Regions from separate parts of the Butyrivibrio sp. ob235 genome, predicted to be linked through region 1. Evidence: predicted binding sites of a transcription regulator. Region 1 holds the regulator's gene; the other holds the start of a gene.
The links. Region 1 encodes HrcA, which represses chaperone genes, less so after heat shock. Its sites were predicted from a motif close to TGTTAGCACTCNNNNNNNNNGAGTGCTAACA; they were not measured.

Region 1 (11,138 bases):
TCTGCGGCAGAGCCGATGTTATTGGCGCTGCGGTGAAGGTGCAGAGCCAGACAACTACCACACCTCCGAGCATCTCACAGTATGCGGCGGTTGAGGCGCTTTGTGGGCCCCAGGATTCTGTCGAGCTCATGAGATCAGAGTTTGAGAAGCGCAGAGATTTTGTCCAGGAAAAACTGCGAGGGATACCCGGTGTCATCTGCCATGAGATCCAGGGAGCCTTCTATGCGTTCTTCGATATCCGTGCTTTTCTCGGAAAAGAATATGAGGGTTACGGAATTATAGATGACGATACACGTTTATGCGAATATTTATTGGAAAAATATGGTGTTGCAATGATGCCCGGAAGTGCTTATTTTGCCCCAGGATTCGTGAGAATTTCGTTTGCGTCCTCCATGGAAGTGCTTAAAAAGGCGCTTTCAAGAATAGAATCTGGTCTAAAAGCGCATAAATGTTGACTTTTTTTAGAATATGTACTAAACTCAAAAACGTAATGATAAATTTGCAAAAACGCATAACACGCGTTCCTTACGGAAAGAGAGGGAGATATGGCTGAAGACAAGTTGAGAGAAGCAGCTTTAAAGCCGATTGCGACTATCAAGAAACCGGTAATTGCTGCAGAAAAGAAGGATGAAGTAAAGCCTGCTGAGGCAGAGGCACCTAAGGCTGAGGAGAAGAAGGCTACAGCAGCTAAGAAGCCTGCAGCAAAGAAGGCAGCAGCAAAGAAGCCCGCAGCAAAGAAGGCTACAGCAACTAAGGCAGCAGCTAAGAAGACTGAGACCAAGGCAGCTGATAAGAAGGAAGAGAAGAAGCCTGCAGCAAAGAAGGCAGCACCTGCTAAAAAGGCTACAGCAACCAAGGCAGCAGCCAAGAAGACTGAGACTAAGGCAGCAGCTAAGCCCGCAGCTAAGAAGCCTGCAGCAAAGAAAGCTACAGCAGCAAAGAAAGCTACAGCAGCTAAGAAGCCCGCAGCAAAGAAGACAACAGCTGCAAAGGCTCCTGCAACAAAGACAAATATCGTTCTTCAGTATGCTGATAAGAGCGTTACATATGACACCTTTATCGAGAATGCCAAGAATGTATGGCAGTATGATATGGGAAGAAAAGTTTCCGAGATCAAGACTCTTGAGCTTTATGTAAAGCCCGAAGAGGAAAGAGTATACTTCGTTGTTAACGGCGAGGTTCATGCTGATTTTGGGATGTGATAAACAAGGATGGAAGGTCCCGGCCTGGCAAGCTTGCTTGCTGCAGGCCGGGACTTTATCACATATATGTAGATTATTCGTCCCCAGGGAGAAATCCTTGGGGTTTTTTATTGACATTAATAATTTATAGTGGTAATTTATTCTCAGAAGATGTTAGCACTCAATGACGTTGAGTGCTAACACATCAAAAAGGAGGTTTGTGATGCAACTGGATGACAGAAAAAAGAAAATACTGCATGCAATTGTTCGCAATTACCTCGAGACAGGCGAGCCGGTGGGCAGTAGGACGATTTCCAAGTACACGGATCTTAATCTCAGTTCGGCTACCATCAGAAACGAGATGGCGGATCTTGAGGAGATGGGACTTATATTGCAGCCTCATACTTCCGCGGGACGTATTCCGTCAGATCAGGGCTACAGAGTTTATGTAGATGAGATGCTCGCTGAGAAGGAACAGGAAGTTGAGAACATGAAGGAGATGCTTCTTGATAAAGAAGAGAAGCTTGAGAAGCTCCTTAAGCAGGTTGCCAAGACCCTGGCGGTTGATACCAACTACGCTTCAATGATCTCAGCACCCATGATCAGAAGGAATAAGCTGAAATTCGTACAGCTTTCCAGAGTGGATGAGGAACACATTCTTACCACTATAGTAATAGAAGGAAACGTAATTAAGAACCGAATGGTTGAGGTGGAGCAGGAGCTTTCCGAAGCGGATATGCTTAAGCTCAATATCCTGCTTAATACCAGACTTGCAGGACTTTCCGTAGAGGACATTAACCTCGGACTTATAACTGCGATGAAGCAGGAGGCGGGTATCCACAGCGAGATAATCGACAAGATACTCGATACAGCCGGAGATGCCATTACGGAGGATGAGGACCTTCAGATTTACACCAGCGGTGCGAACAACATTTTCAGATATCCCGAGCTTGCTGATAAGGAGAGAGCAAGTGACCTCATAACCACTTTTGAGGATAAGAGCGATCTTACAAGTATCGTTGAGAATGCGCTTCAGTCCTCCTCAGAGGAGACAGGTATACAGGTTTACATCGGTAATGAGTCTCCGGTTCAGTCCATGAAGGATTGCAGCGTTGTAACAGCGACCTACGATCTCGGAGAGGGCATGAGAGGAACGGTAGGAGTTATCGGACCTAAGCGAATGGATTACGACAAAGTTGTCGGAGCACTTAAGAATATGATGAGAGCTCTGGATGATTTATATAAAAAAGAATAGAACCATAAGGAGTATTTAAGTGAGTAAGGAAGTTAAGAAGGATACAAATACAGTGTCCGGTAAGAAAACTGCAAAGGAACTTCAGCAGGAAGTTGCCGAGAAGGCTAAAAAGGTAGCTGATGCAGCAAACAAGGTTGCCGAGGCCGCAGAGGAAGAGGCTGCCGAAGCTGTAGCAGAGGCTGCTGAGAGCGTAGAAGGTGCCGAGAACACTGAAAACGCCGAGGGTGAGAAGAAAGGTCTTTTCGGTAAAAAGGAAAAGAAGAACCCTTACAAAGAAAAATTTGAAGAGATGCAGGATAAGTACATGCGCCAGCTTGCTGAGTTTGAGAACTTCAGAACAAGAACCGACAGAGAAAAGGCGCAGATGTTCAACCAGGGAGCATCCAGTGTACTTGAGAAAATTCTCCCTGTTGTAGATAACTTCGAAAGAGGACTTGCTGCTGTCCCTGAAGAAGAGAAGAATTCCGCTTTTGCAGACGGAATGAATATGATATACAAGCAGCTTATGAAGCAGATTGAGGATCTTGGTGTAACTCCCATCGAAGCCGTTGGAAAGGAATTTGATCCTAATTTCCACAACGCTGTAATGCAGGTTGAGAGCGAAGATGTCGAGGAAGGATTCGTGGCACAGGAGCTTCAGAAGGGTTATATGTATCACGACACAGTGCTCAGACACAGCATGGTTGCCGTTGCGAAGTAATATATAGAACAATTTTACAAGAAATGCCACCTCAAATAAGCCTTCTCCCTTGGGAGAAGGTGGCACGAAGTGCCGGATGAGGGGTCTTGAAATTAAACGGAGGAAAATAAAATGAGTAAGATCATAGGTATCGATTTAGGAACAACCAACAGCTGCGTAGCTGTTATGGAAGGTGGTCAGCCCACCGTTATCGCTAACGCTGAGGGTGCAAGAACAACACCTTCAATTGTAGCTTTCACAAAGAATGGCGAGCGTCTCGTAGGTGAGCCCGCTAAGCGTCAGGCAGTAACAAACGCTGAGAACACAATCTCATCAATCAAGAGAGATATGGGTACAGACAACGGCCGCACAATCGACGGCAAGAAGTATTCACCTCAGCAGATTTCAGCTATGATTCTCCAGAAGCTGAAGGCAGACGCAGAACAGTATCTCGGCGAAAAAGTAACAGAGGCAGTAATCACAGTTCCCGCATACTTCAATGACGCACAGCGTCAGGCTACAAAGGATGCAGGTAAGATTGCAGGTCTTGAAGTAAAGCGTATTATCAACGAGCCTACAGCAGCAGCTCTTGCTTACGGTCTTGATAACGAAAAAGAGCAGAAGATCATGGTATACGACCTTGGTGGTGGTACCTTCGACGTATCAATCATCGATATAGGTGACGGTGTTATCGAAGTTCTTTCAACAAACGGTGACACACACCTCGGTGGTGACGACTTTGACCAGAAGATCATCGACTGGATGGTATCTGAGTTCAAGGCTAAGGAAGGCGTAGACCTTTCAAGCGATAAGATGGCTATGCAGAGACTTAAGGAAGCAGCTGAGAAGGCTAAGAAGGAACTTTCTTCTTCCACAACAACCAACATCAACCTTCCTTTCATCACAGCTACAGCAGAAGGCCCCAAGCACTTTGATATGGATCTCACAAGAGCTAAGTTCGAGGAGCTTATCCACGACCTCGTAGAGAGAAGTGCTATTCCGGTACAGAACGCTATGAAGGATGCAGGCCTTAACTATTCAGACCTTGGAAAAGTTCTCCTTGTAGGTGGTTCAACACGTGTTCCCTGCGTAGTTGAGAAGGTTAAGCAGCTCACAGGACATGAGCCGTCAAAGAACCTTAATCCCGATGAGTGCGTAGCAGTAGGTGCAGGTATCCAGGGTGGTAAACTTGCAGGCGATACAGGTGCAGGCGATATCCTTCTTCTTGATGTAACACCTCTTTCACTTTCAATCGAGACAATGGGTGGTGTTGCTACAAGACTTATCGAGCGTAACACAACTATTCCTACAAAGAAGAGCCAGGTATTCTCAACTGCAGCTGATAACCAGACAGCCGTTGATATCAACGTTCTTCAGGGTGAGAGACAGTTCGCTAAGGACAACAAGTCACTCGGACAGTTCCGTCTTGATGGAATCCCTCCGGCAATGAGAGGTGTTCCGCAGATCGAGGTTACATTTGATATCGATGCAAACGGTATCGTTAACGTATCCGCTAAGGATCTTGGAACAGGTAAAGAGCAGCACATCACAATCACAGCTGGCTCCAACATGTCTGACGAGGATATCGATAAGGCTATCAAGGAAGCTGCTGAGTACGAAGCTCAGGATAAGAAGCGTAAGGAAGGCATTGACGCTAGAAACGAAGCTGATTCCTTCGTATTCCAGACAGAGAAGGCTATTCAGGAAGTTGGCGACAAGATCGATCCTTCTCAGAAGCAGACTGTAGAGGATGACCTCAAGGCTCTCAAGGATACTCTTGAGCAGACTAAGGATCGTGAGCTTACAGACAGCGAGATCGACACAATCAAGAGCCAGAAGGAGAAACTCATGACTGATGCTCAGGCTCTCTTCGCTAAGGTTTATGAGAGTGCTCAGGGCGCAGCAGGTGCTCAGGGTGCAGGCCCTGACATGAGCGGCATGGGCGGCTCAGCTCAGAGCTCAGATGCAGGTAATGCAGACGACGTAGTTGACGGCGACTATAGGGAAGTTTAAAACCCATAGCCTTCCCCCTGGGGGCGCTCGACGTCCGGGGGACGTCGGTTTAGCGCGGACCGAAGCGGAGCGTAGACAGGTGGCGCGAAGCGCCGGATGAGGGGTTTATAAAAGTTTAATAATTTAATGATTGCTAATGCCCAATACATCAGATAAGATGTATTGGGCAATTAGCGTAAATTAGGAGAGACACATGGCAGATCAGAAGCGCGATTATTACGAGGTCCTTGGAGTTAGCAAGGGAGCCAGTGATGATGAAATAAAAAAAGCATACCGTGTGCTTGCAAAGAAGTACCATCCGGATATGAACCCCGGAGATGCAGCTGCAGCAGACAAGTTCAAGGAGGCATCCGAGGCGTATGCGGTTTTGAGCGATCCTGAGAAGAGACGTCAGTATGATCAGTTCGGTCACGCTGCATTTGAGGGCGGTGCCGGCGGATATGGCGGATTCGACTTCGGTGGAGCAGACTTTGGCGATATATTCGGTGATATATTCGGAGATTTCTTCGGAGGTGGCAGAAGGAGCCAGGGTGCGAGGAGCGGCCCTGCAAAGGGAGCAAATATTCGTGCCAGCGTTCGTATAACCTTTGAGGAAGCAGTTTTCGGATGTGAGAAGGAACTGGAACTTAGACTTAAGGATCCCTGCCCGACCTGTAAGGGAACCGGTGCTAAGCCGGGAACAACAGCTCAGATGTGTCCCAAGTGCGGTGGTAAAGGTCAGGTTGTATTCACACAGCAGTCCTTCTTCGGCACAGTCAGAAATGTTCAGACATGTCCCGACTGTAACGGAAGCGGTAAGGTAATTAAGGATAAGTGTACCGATTGCGGCGGAACAGGATATGTTGCAAGCAACAAGAGAATTCAGGTTTCAATCCCCGCAGGTATTGATAACGGACAGAGCGTTCGTATCCGTGAAAAGGGTGAGCCCGGCAGAAACGGCGGACCGAGAGGAGATCTTCTTGTAGAGGTTATCGTACAGGATCATCCTATTTTCCAGAGACAGGATTATGATATTTTCTCAACAGTTCCTATGTCTTATGCAATAGCTGCACTCGGCGGAACGGTTGCTATTGATACCGTTGACGGTAAGGTGCTCTATGATGTTAAGGCAGGTACTCAGACAGATACGAGAGTAAGACTTCGCGGAAAGGGTGTTCCGACACTCAGGAACAAGGATGTAAGAGGTGACCACTATGTTACTCTTGTAGTTCAGGTTCCGGATAAGCTTTCCAAGGAAGCGAAGGAGCTCCTTAAGCAGTTTGATGAGAAGACCGGAGACAGCTTGCATGCTGCCGACAGCATTTCCGGAGATAAGGATGGAAATGATGATGGCGGTAAGAAAAAGGGCGGATTTTTCGGTAAGAAGAAATAAAACATAATTACAGAGCGGGGAGTACAAGCTCCCCGCTATTTCTGTTATTGTACTTATATATACTTTTCCTGAAAATAGATTAGAAAAACGGAGTAAAACTATGAAGTGGATGCGTTTTAGAATCAGAACAAACGAAGAGTCAGAGGATATCATTGTCAGCAGTATGATGGATATCGGTCTTGAAGGTGCGCAGATAGAGGATAATGCCCCTCTCACAGCTGCCGACAAGGAGCAGATGTTTACGGATGATCTTCAGGATGCGGATGATGAGGAGACAGGTGTTGACAGCTGCGCGGTAATAGCTCCGGGTGAGGAGGGTGTTGCATATCTGAACTTTTTTCTCGAAGTCGACGACGACAATATGCTGACCGTCCACGAGTATGATGATAACGGTGAAGAGGTTGAAATAAAGAAGACTCCCGATCAGATAAAGCAGGAGATTAGGGGAGTTCTCGATGAGCTTTCAAGCTTTTCCGATATAGGCGACGGAACGATTTCCGTTGATGTGACTGAGGATATCGACTGGATTAACAACTGGAAGCAGTATTTCCATAAGTTCCTGGTGGATGATGTTCTGGTAATTCCTTCCTGGGAGACTCCCGACGAGGAGGATAAGAAAAAAGCGAACATCACACTTCATATTGATCCCGGAACCGCGTTTGGTACAGGAATGCACGAGACCACTCAGCTTTGCATAAGGGCTCTTAGGAAATATATGACTCCCGAAGCAGAGGTGCTCGACATCGGAACCGGAAGCGGAGTGCTATCCATTCTTGCAATGAAATTCGGAGCAGGCCACTGCGTCGGAACAGACCTTGATCCCTGCTCAGAGCCGGCAGTAGATGATAATAAGAAAAACAACGACATCGCAGATAAGGATTTTGACCTTATAATCGGAAACATTATAGATGATGAGAAGGTTCAGGAAGAGGTTGGCAAGGAGAAGTATGACATCGTCGTAGCCAATATCCTTCCCTACGTTCTTGTTCCGCTCACACCCATCGTTCCCGGCCTTCTGAAAACCGGCGGCATTTACATTACCTCCGGAATCATTGAAGCCAAGGAAGATGTTATCAGAAAGGCTCACGAGGACGCCGGCCTTGATATTATCGAGGTCTGCAAGCAGGGCGAGTGGGTCAGTGTGATTTCCAAGAAGAATTGAGGGGCCTATGTACCATTTTTTTACAAGCAGCACCCAACTTATAGACAACCAAAAAAGAATAGTAATCACAGGCGATGACTATAATCATATGGTCAATGTCCTTAGGATGAAACCGGGCGAGGAATTCTCGGTAAGCCTGATGGATGAGGACGCCGCCGATCAGAAGGAATACAGATTCGGCATCGAATCGATCTCCGACACCGAACTTATCGGGGAACTGCGCTTCATTAAGGAATCCGGCGCAGAGCTTCCTTCTAAGATATATCTGTTCCAGGGACTTCCCAAGGCGGACAAGATGGAACTCATAATCCAGAAGGCCGTGGAGCTTGGTGCTTTTGAGATAATACCGGTTTCCATGAAAAGAAGCGTTGTGAAGCTCGATGAAAAGCGCGCGGCGAATAAAATTAAGAGATGGAATGCCATATCGGAAGCCGCTGCTAAGCAGAGTAAGCGCGGAGTTATACCCGAGGTTAAAGCGCCCATGACCTTCAAGGAAGCAGTTAAATATGCTGAGAGTCTTGATGTGAAGCTTCTTCCCTATGAGATGGCAGAGGGCATGGAATACACCAGGGAAGTCATCGATTCGATTGAGCCAGGACAGAGCATCGGAATATTCGTCGGACCTGAGGGCGGCTTCGCCGATGAAGAGGTAAGCTATGCCGGTGAGGCAGGTTTTAAGACCATCACCATGGGCAAGCGCATTTTGCGCACAGAAACCGCAGGCTTTACAATGCTCGCATGGTTAATGTATAATCTTGAAGTTTGAATACAATGCTATGCCTTCTTCTAGGGGAGAAGGTGTCAGCGAAGCTGACGGATGAGGGGAATGAAAGGCAAACAATGGAAATATATTTAGATAATTCCGCCACTACGCGCGTTTATGACGACGTGGCGAAGCTGACTCTCCAAATGATGACCGAGGATTACGGTAATCCTTCCAGCATGCATCACAAGGGAGTTGTGGCAGAACAATTTGTAAAGGAAGCAACAGAGAAAATTGCAAAGACTCTCAAGGCGAAGCCGAAGGAAATACTTTTCACTTCAGGCGGCACAGAGTCCGATAATACAGCCATAATCGGCGGAGCAATGGCTCATCACAGAGAGGGGAAGCACCTCATCACCACAAGCGTTGAGCATCCGGCAATCCTGAACTCCATGAAGTATCTTGAGGATCAGGGCTTTGAGGTGACTTACCTTGGCGTCAATGAGAAGGGCGTCATAGACCTTGATGAGCTTAAGAATTCTATCAGAGAGGACACTATCCTTGTCTCAATCATGGCGGTCAACAATGAGCTTGGCTCAGTGATGCCTCTTGAGGAAGCAGGAAAAATCATTCATGCGGCTAATCCCAAGATTCTATTCCATGTGGACGCCGTTCAGGGATACGGGAAACAGATGATTATTCCCAAGAACCTCGGAATAGATATGATGTCCGTCAGCGGTCATAAGATACACGGTCCCAAGGGCATCGGCTTTTTATATGTAAGAGACGGAGTTCGAATTCTTCCCATAAGCTACGGCGGCGGCCAGCAGGGCGGCATGCGCTCGGGTACACTGAACGTTCCCGGAATTGTTGGACTTGGCAGAGCAGCGCAGGAGATTTACAAGGGTTTTGATGAAAAAATAGAGACTCTCTATGCTCGCAAAAAGCAGCTTATTACAGGCCTTGCAGGGGCTCTTCAGGATATAAGGATTAACGGACTTGATACCTCGGAAAAGCGCATTTACGATTTTTCAGAGGACGAGCTGACAGAAGCTATCGGGGAGACAGCTCCGCATATCATCAGTGTGTCTGTTAAAGGCGTGAGGGCAGAGGTGTTGCTCCATGCCCTGGAGGATAAGGAGATTTACGTATCAGCGGGAAGCGCCTGCTCGTCAAGTCACCCTTCAGTATCCGGTACCTTAAAGGCTATCGGGATTTCCAAGGATTTCTACGGAAGCACCGTCAGAATCAGCATGTCGGAACTTACGACTAAGGAAGAGATTGATACCACAGTGAAAGCATTTGCCGAGATAGTGCCTATGCTCAGACAGTTTTCAAGGAGATAAACCATGCAGTACCATGCATTTATAATTAAGTACGCAGAGATAGGAATTAAGGGTAAGAACAGATACCTCTTCGAGGAGGCGCTGGTAAAACAGATGGAGCGCGTTCTTGAAAAGTGCGAGGGTGAGTTCAGCATTTTCAGGGTTTCCGGAAGAATTTACTTAAATGCGAAGGGCTTTGACTTTGATGAGACAGTGGCTGCTCTTCAGACAGTGTTCGGAATCACCGGAATTTGTCCCGCTGTATGCATCGAGAGGGACGGAGATGGAAAGCTTCCCGATATTAACGGCTTGTCAGCTGAGGTTATAAAGTTCCTTGACGGAGTTTATCCGGATAAAAACAAGACCTTCAAGATTAAGTGCAGACGAGTGGATAAGACCTATCCTCTTGATTCGATGGAGGCAGCAGCCGAAATCGGCGCACAGGTACTTGATGCATTCCCGGAGATGAAGGTTGATGTCAGAGAGCCCGATATTCTCGTAAGTGTCGAGATCCGTGAGAAGGTTAATATATACTCCGAGATCATTCCCGGTCCCGGCGGAATGCCGATAGGAACCAGCGGCAAGGCTTGCCTTCTTCTTTCAGGCGGTATCGATTCTCCCGTTGCGGGCTACATGATCGCAAAGCGCGGTGCCGAGATTGAGGCGGTTTATTTCAATGCTCCGCCTTATACAAGTGAGAGAGCAAAGCAGAAGGTTGTTGACCTTGCTAAGGTTATCGCGAGATTTACGGGGAAAGTCAGACTTCACGTTATCAACTTTACCGATATTCAGATGTATATCTATAAGCAGTGTCCGCACGATGAGCTTACTATCATCATGCGCAGATATATGATGAGAATTGCAGATACAATTGCAGCTCAGAATAAGTGCATGGGACTTGTAACCGGTGAGAGTATCGGGCAGGTTGCATCACAGACTATGGAGAGCCTTATGGCGACCAACGAGGTTGTAACGGATATGCCTGTATACAGACCTTTGATCGCATTTGATAAGCAGGATATTGTTGATATTTCACTGAAAATTGATGCCTATGAGACTTCGATACTTCCTTACGAGGATTGCTGTACAATTTTCGTGGCAAAGCATCCCGTAACAAAGCCGAGGCTTGAGGTTATCAGGGCTCATGAGCACAGACTTGATGAGAAGATTGATGAACTGGTGCAGACCGCACTGGATACGGATGAGATAATTGTGTTAGAGGCATAAAACCCCTCATCCGTCAGCTTCGCTGACACCTTCCCCCCAGGGGGAAGGCAAGGGACCAGAAGGCTATTAATCTAAAAAAACCTGCGACGCTGTCGCAGGTTTCAGTAGATTTTAAAATTAGATCATGTAAGGCTTTAAGATTGAAAGCACTTCATCGGCGCCGTCTTCAGCATGGATGTTAAGATCAATCGGCTTAGAAAGATCAAGTGAGAAAATACCCA
Region 2 (11,138 bases), on a different contig from region 1:
TGATGAGGGACACAAGACTCCTGAAGAAGCTGTAGCAATGATCGATCCTCGTAACCTTGATACACTTCTTCATCCTCAGTTTGACGCTGCTGCTCTTAAGGCTGCTACTCCTATGGGTAAGGGTCTTGGTGCTTCACCCGGAGCTGCTTGCGGTAAGGTTGTATTCACAGCTGATGATGCTGTAGCATGGGCTGAGAGAGGTGAGAAGGTTATCCTTGTTCGTCTTGAGACATCACCTGAAGATATCACAGGTATGAAGGCTGCTCAGGGTATCCTTACAGTTCGTGGTGGTATGACATCACACGCTGCCGTTGTTGCTCGTGGTATGGGTGAGTGCTGCGTTTCCGGATGTGGCGACATCAACATGGACGAGGAGAACAAGAAGTTCACACTTGCTGGTAAAGAGTTCCACGAGGGAGACTTCATCTCTATCGACGGTACAACAGGTAACATCTATGATGGCGTTATCAAGACTGTAGACGCTCAGATCGCTGGTGAGTTCGGCCGTATCATGGATTGGGCTGATCAGTTCAGAAAGCTTAAGGTTCGTACAAACGCTGATACACCCGCTGATGCTAAGAAGGCTCGTGAGCTTGGTGCTGAGGGTATCGGCCTTTGCCGTACAGAGCACATGTTCTTCGAGGAAGACAGAATTGCTGCATTCCGTGAGATGATCTGCTCTGACACAGCTGAGGAGAGAGAAGCTGCTCTTGAGAAGATTCTTCCTTATCAGCAGAAAGACTTCAAGGCTCTTTATGAGGCACTTGAGGGCTGCCCTGTAACAATCAGATTCCTTGATCCTCCGCTTCATGAGTTCGTTCCTACAACAGAGGAAGACATTAAGAAGCTTGCAGATGCTCAGGGTAAGAGCGTAGAGGAGATCAAGGCTATCATCGCTTCTCTTCACGAGTTCAACCCTATGATGGGTCACAGAGGATGCCGTCTTGCAGTTACATATCCTGAAATTGCTAAGATGCAGACTAAGGCTGTTATCCGTGCTGCTCTTGAGGTTCAGAAGGAGCATGCTGATTGGAACGTTAAGCCTGAGATCATGATTCCTCTTGTATGTGAAGTTAAAGAGCTTAAGTTCGTTAAGAAGGTAGTTGTAGAGACAGCTGATGCTGAGATCGCAGCTGCAGGCGCTAAGCTTGAGTATGAGGTTGGTACAATGATCGAGATCCCGAGAGCTGCTCTTACAGCTGACGAGATCGCTGCAGAGGCTGATTTCTTCTGCTTCGGTACAAACGACCTTACACAGATGACATTTGGATTCTCTCGTGATGACGCTGGTAAGTTCCTTAACGCTTACTATGATGAGAAGATCTTCGAGAACGATCCTTTCGCTAAGCTTGATCAGACAGGTGTTGGTAAGCTTATGGATATGTCACTTAAGCTTGGTAAGCCCGTTAATCCTAAGCTTCACGTTGGTATCTGCGGAGAGCACGGTGGAGATCCTTCATCAGTTGAGTTCTGCCACAAGATTGGCCTTGACTATGTTTCATGCTCACCTTTCCGTGTACCTGTTGCAAGACTTGCAGCAGCTCAGGCAGCTATCGCAAACAAGTAATTTTTGCCTAAGGCTTAAAACTTGTTCGGTGTGAATGAGTAAAATATAAGAGATTCCCCTTTTGTTTAATGCAAGAGGGGAATCTTTTTTTTAGGTGTAAATGTGTATTTAAACATACATGAAATACAGCTATAATAATTGCATATATACTTTTTATGAAAAGCTTATGGAGGTTATGCAATGGGAAAATGGTCCAGAATAATGTATCATCCAAATCTTCCTTTAGGAGAGGATGGAAATAAGGTTACTGCTTCTGCTGAGCATATAGAGATTTCTAAGAATGCTGCAAAAGAAGGTATGGTTCTTTTAAAAAATGAAAAGAGCATCCTGCCTCTTGCAAGAGGACAAAAGGTCGCTCTTTTTGGAAAAGCAACGATAGATTATGTAAAGGGAGGCGGCGGATCAGGTGATGTTACCGTTCCCTACGTTACAAACCTCGCTGAGGGATTTAAGAAACTTGGAGCAAGGGTTTCTCTTTTTGAAGATTCTATTGATTTCTATGAGGATTATGTAAAAGGATTATATAAGGAAGGCAAGATGCCGGGACTTATAGCAGAGCCCGCGCTTCCTGAGGATATTCTGACTAAGGCAAAAGCGTTTACTGATACTGCAATTATTTCAATCAGCAGATATTCGGGTGAAGGTTGGGACAGAAAGAGTGATAAGGTAATCGATCGCACTTTTAAGGGAGTGGATCAGCCCCTTATAGATATGACCAATGGCATTTTTGAAAGAGGTGACTTTTATCTTTCAAAGGCTGAAGAGGAGTTAATCAATTCTGTAAGTAAGGCTTTCGAGAAAACTGTTATAGTATTGAATATCGGCGGCATGTTTGATGTTTCATGGATTAAAGACAGCAAGGACATAGACGCTGCTCTTATCGCATGGCAGGGCGGCATGGAAGGCGGCCTTGCTACAGCTGAGCTTTTATGTGGACTTGGGAATCCCAGTGGTAAACTGGCGGATACCTTTGCGAGGAACCTCTCTGATTATCCGGGAACAGAACATTTCCATGATTCTGATGATTATGTTGAATACGAAGAGGATATCTATGTAGGCTATAGATATTTTGAGACAATCAAGGATGCATCCGATAAGGTAATATATCCCTTCGGATATGGTCTTTCATACACAGACTTTAGCGTAAGCCGCGTCAAAATAAGAGAAGACGACGGCATAATCACTGTGAAGGCAAATGTGACAAACAATGGTCAATATGCAGGAAAAGAAGTGGTTCAGATCTATGTTTCGTCGCCGCAGGGCAAGCTCGGAAAACCTGAGAAAACACTTGTAGGTTTTAAAAAGACTGCTTTACTTGAGCCCGGACAGACACAGAGGGTAGTAGTTGAATTTCCTGTTGATGTTTTTGCATCCTATGATGACCTTGGAAAGATTCAGAAGTCTGCTTACGTCCTTGAAAAGGGAAGATATAAATTTTTTGTAGGGACAGATGTAAGAAATGCAAGATCTGCTGAGCAGGAATATGTCCTTGATGATAATAAGATTGTGTGCCAGCTCACCCAGAAGATGGCTCCTGTTGCTTTAAAGAAGAGACTTCTTGCGGACGGTACATATGAAATGTTAGAGCAGGGAGATGCTTCTAAATATAATGAGAATGAGCTTACACCTCTTTCCGAAGATGAATTGGAAGGTATGTCACCTGCAATTCGACCTGAAAAGTCTGTGAATCGTTATAAGCCTGCAGACAAGCCTCAGCTTATTGATGTTTTCACAGGGAAAATTTCTATTGATAAATTCATAGAAGGATTATCGGATGAAGATCTGGCATGGCTTGTAGGAGGACAGCCAAATACTGGTGTGGCCAATACCTTTGGATACGGAAATAATAATGAATTTGGTATTCCTAATGTTATGACAGCTGATGGACCTGCCGGCCTAAGAATTCAGCCTCATGTTGGTGTTAAGACAACAGCTTTCCCATGTGCAACACTGCTTGCATGTACCTGGGATCCGGAAGTGGCAACTATGGTTGGAATTGCCGGAGGAGAAGAGGTTAAGGAGAATAACATCGGAGTATGGCTGACACCTGCAATGAATATTCACAGATCGCCTCTTTGTGGCAGAAACTTTGAGTATTATTCAGAAGATCCACTCCTAACCGGAAAGATGGCTGCCGGAATGGTACGTGGAATTCAGAGTAACCATATTGCTGCAACAATAAAGCATTTTGCTCTGAATAATAAAGAGACCAATAGAAAGGACAGTGATTCAAGAGCATCTGAGAGGGCAATCCGTGAGATTTACTTAAAGGGTTTTGAAATTGTGGTAAAAGAGGCTCATCCCTGGAGTATAATGACATCCTACAATATCATAAATGGAAGACGAGCTTCGGAAAACGAGGATATGATAAACGGAATTCTTCGCGGAGAATGGGGCTTTGATGGCATGGTTACTACCGACTGGTGGACCCATGGCGAGAATTATAAAGAATGTAAGGCCGGAAATGATATGAAGATGGGATGCGGATATCCCGACAGAATAATAGCTGCTCTTGAAAAAGGCGCCATCACACGAGATGAACTAAACAAGGCAGCTAAGAATATCCTTACATTAATACTGAGAATTGATTAAATAAAAATGCCTTCCCCCTATTGGGGGAAGGTGAACAATTCCTCACGTCTCCTTCACAACAACTTTTCCGCCGTTTTTAACACTGTCCTGCTCAAGAAGTTCAACGGCAGATGCAGCAATTTCATAATACATTGCGGCATTGTCGCCTATATCAGCCATCTTTTTCATGTTGGTTTCACAGAATTTCTTTGCCTCGGCAATATCACTTTGCGAAAAGACTTTACTCCCGCAATAAAGTGTACCGGTTGAGGGGTCAAAGTGAGAATCTTTCTTCTTTGCTTCTCCACTCATGCCCATGACACCTGCCAGAGAACGGATTAAATCTTCACGATTGTCTGCCATAATTAACCTCCATTCGAAGATGCGATTATTGAACCAACTTATGAATATATTTTCGCACAGAGGTTATTTTTTGACTATTAACTACTTATTATAAAAATATAAAAAACTTGAGAATAGATTGGAGAAACTATTGGATATTGCAGTATTCGGTGATATTCATGGAAATCACTCAGCCCTTCAGGCCTGTATAGATTATTGCATGGGGAAGGGGATAACTAATTACATTTTACTTGGAGATTATATTTCGGATTGCCCGGGCGTAAGAAAGACAATGGATCTCATATATGTGCTCAGACAGTATTTCACGTGCTATACTGTTCGCGGAAATCGCGAGGAAAGCATGCTGAATTACAGAAAATCCGGTGAGAACGGTTGGATGAAAGGCTCAGGAAGCGGCGCTCTTCTTTATACATATGAGCAATTGACAGAGAAGGATTTTAATCTGTTTGAGGAACTTCCGATTTACGGAATATGGAATCCGAAAGGTTCGGCAGGCTTTGAATATTGTCACGGATCACCGTCAAATGCGTCGGAACTTCTATTCGGGGATAAGAGAAACACCAAGCGCACACTTAATAAAATAAAAACAAACATGCTCCTGCATGCACATACTCATGTACAGGAGTGCTTTTTATACAGAGAAAAAAGAGCGGTGAATCCCGGAGCTATGGGACTTCCCAGAAATAAGAACTGCTATGCTGAGTTCGCCATTATCCACAGCGGTAAGACCGGTTGGGAGGAAGAAATGGTACAGGTAAAATATGACAGGCATGAAATCCTTAAGGAATTTCAGTCAAGCGGTCTTATGGAATATGCACCTGCATGGGCGGCAATAACTATGCATACAATCAGAACCGGTGTGGATCTAAGCGAATCCATTCTTCTACAGGCGATGAAGCTTTGTGAGGAGGACAGGGGAATGGTAAGATGGCCGGCAATACCTGAGCAGTACTGGGCAGAGGCTCTTAAGGAAAACTATGTGGATTTGTCGGGCAAGGATATCCCGCGCCCAAAGCATAATAATTAAAACACTATTTCTTTGCATTTCTGCAAATATTCACATGTGGGTATTGCATTTTTTATCGTGTGTGGTAATATATTTCTTGGTGATTAGCACTCGTATCATATGAGTGCTAACAATAAAAAGTCAATAATATGTTGAAGATATAAGGAGGCAAAAAAATGAAGTTAGAACCACTTGCAGACAGAGTCGTACTTAAGGCGCTTGAAGCTGAGGAGACAACTAAGTCAGGAATCGTACTTCCCGGTGCAGAGAAGGAGAAGCCGCAGCAGGCAGAGGTTATCGCTGTAGGCCCCGGCGGAGTCGTTGATGGTAAGGAAGTGAAGATGCAGGTAAAGAAGGGTGACAACGTTATCTATTCCAAGTATGCAGGAACAGAGGTTAAGCTCGACGACGTTACCTACATCATTGTTAAGCAGAACGATATACTCGCTATCATTAAGTAATTATCTCATCTATGCCTTCTCCTTGGGGAGAAGGTGCCCGAAGGGCGGATGAGGGGAAAAACAATATACGGAGGCATATAAAAATGGCAAAGACAATTAAGTACGGTGCTGACGCCCGCACAGCTATGGTAGAAGGCGTTAATAAGCTTGCAGATACAGTAAGAGTAACAATCGGACCTAAGGGAAGAAATGTAGTTCTTGATAAGAGCTATGGTGCACCCACAATCACAAACGACGGTGTTACAATCGCAAAAGAGATCGAGCTTGAGGATGCTTATGAGAACATGGGCGCTCAGCTTGTTAAGGAAGTTGCTACAAAGACTAACGATGTAGCAGGTGACGGTACAACAACAGCTACAGTACTTGCACAGGCTATGATCAATGAAGGTGTTAAGAACCTTGCAGCAGGAGCTAACCCTATTGTTCTTAGAAAGGGCATGAAGAAGGCTACAGATGCAGCAGTAGCTTCTATCAGCAAGATGGCTACAAAGGTTAAGGGCAAGGATCAGATCATGAGAGTTGCCGCTGTTTCATCAGGTGATGATGAAGTTGGTCAGATGATCGCTGACGCTATGGAGAAGGTTTCCAATGATGGCGTTATCACAATTGAGGAATCCAAGACAATGCTCACAGAGCTTGATCTTGTAGAAGGTATGCAGTTTGATCGTGGTTATATCTCAGCTTACATGGCTACAGATATGGACAAGATGGAAGCTAACCTTGATGATCCTTTCATACTCATCACAGATAAGAAGATTTCCAATATCCAGGATATTCTTCCTCTTCTTGAGCAGATTGTTAAGACAGGTTCTAAGCTTCTTATCATCGCTGAGGACGTTGACGGTGAGGCTCTTACAACTCTTATCGTTAACAAGCTCCGCGGAACCTTCAATGTAGTTGCTGTTAAGGCTCCCGGCTATGGTGACAGAAGAAAGGCTATGCTTGAGGATATCGCTATTCTTACAGGTGGTAAGGTTATCAGCTCTGACCTTGGTCTTGAGCTTAAGGATACTACAATGGATGATCTTGGTCGTGCTAAGAGCATCAAGGTTGAGAAGGAGAAGACAACAATCGTTGATGGCCTTGGCAATAAGGGCGACATTCAGGCAAGAGTTGCTCAGATCAAGAAGCAGATTGATGACACAACTTCTGATTTTGATAGGGAGAAACTTCAGGAGAGACTTGCTAAGCTCGCCGGCGGTGTTGCAGTTATCAGAGTAGGTGCTGCTACAGAGACAGAGATGAAGGAAGCTAAGTATCGTATGGAGGATGCTCTCAATGCTACAAGAGCAGCTGTTGAGGAAGGTATCATCTTTGGTGGTGGTAGTGCATACATTCATGCTTGCAAGGATGTTGAGAAGGTAGCAGCTTCACTTGAGGGTGATGAGAAGACAGGTGCTAAGGTAGTTCTTAAGGCACTCGAAGCTCCTCTTTACCATATTGCAAACAATGCCGGTCTTGACGGATCTGTAATTGTTAACAAGGTTAAGGAGTCCAAGAAGGGAATTGGATTTAACGCATACTCAGAGGAGTACGTTGATATGATCAAGGATGGTATCATTGACCCTGCAAAGGTTACAAGAAGTGCCCTTCAGAATGCTACATCTGTTGCATCAAGCTTCCTTACAACTGAGGCAGCTGTTGCTACAATCAAGGAGCCCGTACCTCCGATGCCTGCAGGCGGTGCAGGAATGGGAATGATGTAATCCATAAGGATGAATCAACCATAATGATAAATTAGATATAGATCGCATTATCTAAAAAAATAGGAAGACAGTCTATCGATTTATTCGAAATAGATTGTCTTCCTTTTTGATTTACAGCAAATTCATTATATTGGTACATATTTAATATGCAGTTAATAGTTTTTTTGTTCATATAAAGCTAAAATATTTATAATGTAGGGATTCTATGTACACAGTGGGGACATCCGCGGAAAAATGATTTTCCTGTAAGCTCAGTTAGACGATGGTGTCTTGGTGAGAGCAAACTTGGAGGTTCGAAGTGAAGAAGATACTGATAGTTGATGATGAACTTATGATGCTGAAGATAGCGGATCGTGCACTTAAGAATGATTATGAGACTATCCTGGTTGATTCCGGAGAAGCTGCTGTTGAACTGTTCGTAAGAAGCCTTCCGGATATGGTTATCTCGGATATTAAGATGCCTTCTATGTCAGGCTATGAATTGCAGAGACTGATAAAGTCCAAGGCAGGAGTGAATGTTCCATTTATTTTTCTTACTTCCGATGACAGTAAAGAGAGCGAGAATAAAGGACTTGAAATGGGCGCGGCCGATTATATTAAAAAACCGGTCAGGGCCGATGAACTTCTTTCAAGAGTAAACAGAGTTTTTGACAATGCAGCCGGTAAAACAGTCTCAGATAATGATAATGCAGATATTTCAAAAACAGATCCAAAGGACAATGAATTTATAGACCGGGAACTTGAAAAACTTCCCGAATGGATAATTGAAGAACCGCTGATCGATGCCCGGGAGGGGATAAAAAACTGTGCTTCTGCCGAGGCATATCTTTCATCAATCGATATTTTTATAAGACATATTTCGAATAATATTGAAATACTTGAAAAGTGTTTTGCAGAAGGTGACATAGAGAATTATACGATTAAAGCCCACGGGCTTAAAAGTACATCCAGAATAATAGGATGTATGACTTTATCAGCTAAGGCCTTAGAGATGGAAAACGCAGCGAATGAAAATAACATTGAGTTTATAAAGAATAATCATATCGCTTTTATTGAAGAATGCAGAAGGCATGAGAAAGCACTTTTGGATCGGACAAAAGAGGAGGAGAAGGAAGAAATATCTGATGAGGAGGTCCAGGATGCACTTATGGCAATAAGAGAGTTTGCTATAGAAGAAGACTTTGATATAGTTCAGTCAATAGTGGATTCTCTTATGAAACGTGCTTTAAAGCCTGAAGACTATAAGAAAATATCTTCGATAAAAATCTATCTGAATAGTCTTGAGTGGGATGAAATTCGTAATATTACCAATGCCATCTGAGGGGGTTCAAATGGGTAAGGAAAAAATGGGTAAGGAAAACGTGGTTATTTTAAGCTCGCAGGAAACATTTTCGGTGCACGGAATGGAAATGAAGCTTGCTGAAATAGGATGTGTTAGCAAATACATACCGATTGATATGAAAAAGCTACAAAGCAATACTGAGAGCTGCGAGCTCATAGTTTATTATATGGATGAGACTGTTTCTGATAGTGCTTCATTCCTGGTATATTTAAAAGACCTTTGCATGGAGAAGGAAAAAAGTCTTATTTTGATTGGTAAGCATGAAGAGTACAATGAAGCTATTAAAACCATACCGGGAAGGTGCATCACAGCTTGGTTTGAACGTCCCTTGGATATGAAGGCGTTCCTGGATACAGTGTCGGATGTATTTAGTCAGAGAATGTTGCAGCAGACACGAAAAGTCGTGCTTATAGTGGATGATGATGTGGCCTATATGCAGATGATTCGTGACTGGCTTAAGGATTCCTATCAAGTGGTTATGGCTAATACAGGTATAAAGGCAATCCGTTGGCTTACGGTTAACAAAGCAGATCTTGTGTTGCTTGATTATCAGATGCCCATAACTACAGGGCCGCAAATTTTTGAAATGCTTAAAAGTGATACGGAAACAGATGAACTTCCGGTAATGTTCCTGACAGGGCAAAAGAGCCGAGAGAGTGTCATGACAGCTATGAGGCTGAAACCGGTGGATTATATTCTTAAGAGCATCGGAAGAGATGCCCTCCGAGATAAACTTGATCAGTACTTTGCTATTCAGAAAGCAATTGCACGCTAGTGCCGGATGAGGGCATGAAATAAAAAAACAACTTTCATATAAAAGTCAAGATTTGATTTATTTAAATTACCTCCTTATAATTATTTTGTGGGTTATGTTATTTATTTAACAAAATAATTATTTTAAGGAGGTATTTGTATGTCACGTTTTACACTGCCCAGAGATATCTATCATGGGAAAGGCGCACTTGAAGCGTTGAAGACTTTTGAGGGCAAAAGAGCCATCATTTGTACAGGTGGCGGTTCTATGAAAAGGGGCGGATTTCTTCAGAAGGTAGAAGAGTACCTGAAGGAAGCCGGAATGGAGACAGAGCTTTTTGAGGGTATCGAACCTGATCCGTCAGTTGAGACGGTTATGAAGGGTGCTGAAGCAATGCAGAAGTTCCAGCCTGACTGGATCGTTGCTATCGGTGGTGGTTCACCTATAGATGCTGCAAAGGCTATGTGGATTAAGTATGAGTATCCGGATACCACTTTTGAAGATATGTGTAAGGTTTTTGGCCTTCCTAAGCTTCGCACAAAGGCTAAATTCTGTGCTATTTCATCAACATCCGGCACAGCTACCGAGGTTACTGCATTTTCCATCATCACTGATTATCAGAAGGGCATTAAGTTCCCGATCGCTGATTTTGAGATTACTCCCGATGTAGCTATCGTTGATCCCGAACTTGCTCATACAATGCCTAAAAAGCTTGTTGCTCACACCGGTATGGATGCTATGACACATGCTGTTGAGGCTTATGTTTCCACAGCAAATTGTGATTACACAGATCCGCTTGCAATTCACGCTATAGAGATGATCCAGAAGAATCTTGTTAAGTCCTATAATGAAGACATGGATGCAAGAGATGCTATGCACAATGCTCAGTGCCTTGCAGGTATGGCATTCTCCAATGCGCTTCTTGGAATCGTTCACTCAATGGCTCACAAGACAGGTGCTGCTTTTGCAGACCTCGGAGCTCACATCATCCACGGCGCAGCTAATGCTATGTACCTTCCCAAGGTTGTTGCATTCAATGCCAAGGATCCGACTGCTAAAAAGCGTTATGGCGTTATCGCTGATTACATGCACCTCGGCGGCAAGGATGACGATGAGAAGGTTGAACTCCTCATTGATTATCTTCGCAAGATGAATGATTCTCTTAACATCCCTCACAGCATAAACCATTATGGTCCCGACGGACTTCCGGCTGAACAGGGATTTGTTCCGGAGAATGTATTCCTTGAGAGACTCCATGACATTGCTGCTAACGCAATTCTTGATGCCTGCACAGGTTCCAACCCTCGTCAGCCCAGTCAGGAAGAGATGGAGAAACTTCTTAAGTGTTGCTACTATGACACAGAAGTA

Region 2: the regulator HrcA is predicted to act here: its motif matches at 5,610-5,640, upstream of BMW61_RS05905 (co-chaperone GroES).

What each region holds. Positions count from the first base shown of each region.
Region 1 is NZ_FOBE01000003.1:35,778-46,915, forward strand. Features, by position in the region: gene BMW61_RS04325 (pyridoxal phosphate-dependent aminotransferase) at 1-455, shown strand, start outside; gene BMW61_RS21800 (DUF6465 family protein) at 546-1,202, shown strand; gene hrcA (heat-inducible transcriptional repressor HrcA) at 1,405-2,436, shown strand; gene grpE (nucleotide exchange factor GrpE) at 2,456-3,136, shown strand; gene dnaK (molecular chaperone DnaK) at 3,248-5,128, shown strand; gene dnaJ (molecular chaperone DnaJ) at 5,322-6,500, shown strand; gene BMW61_RS04355 (50S ribosomal protein L11 methyltransferase) at 6,601-7,662, shown strand; gene BMW61_RS04360 (RsmE family RNA methyltransferase) at 7,670-8,428, shown strand; gene BMW61_RS04365 (cysteine desulfurase family protein) at 8,503-9,711, shown strand; gene thiI (tRNA uracil 4-sulfurtransferase ThiI) at 9,715-10,917, shown strand; gene BMW61_RS04375 (HPr family phosphocarrier protein) at 11,035-11,138, opposite strand, start outside.
Region 2 is NZ_FOBE01000005.1:15,429-26,566, reverse strand. Features, by position in the region: gene ppdK (pyruvate, phosphate dikinase) at 1-1,567, shown strand, start outside; gene BMW61_RS05920 (glycoside hydrolase family 3 protein) at 1,748-4,159, shown strand; gene BMW61_RS05915 (hypothetical protein) at 4,202-4,501, opposite strand; gene BMW61_RS05910 (metallophosphoesterase family protein) at 4,632-5,528, shown strand; gene BMW61_RS05905 (co-chaperone GroES) at 5,684-5,968, shown strand; gene groL (chaperonin GroEL) at 6,052-7,674, shown strand; gene BMW61_RS05895 (response regulator transcription factor) at 7,973-8,995, shown strand; gene BMW61_RS05890 (response regulator) at 9,006-9,791, shown strand; gene BMW61_RS05885 (iron-containing alcohol dehydrogenase) at 9,930-11,138, shown strand, end outside.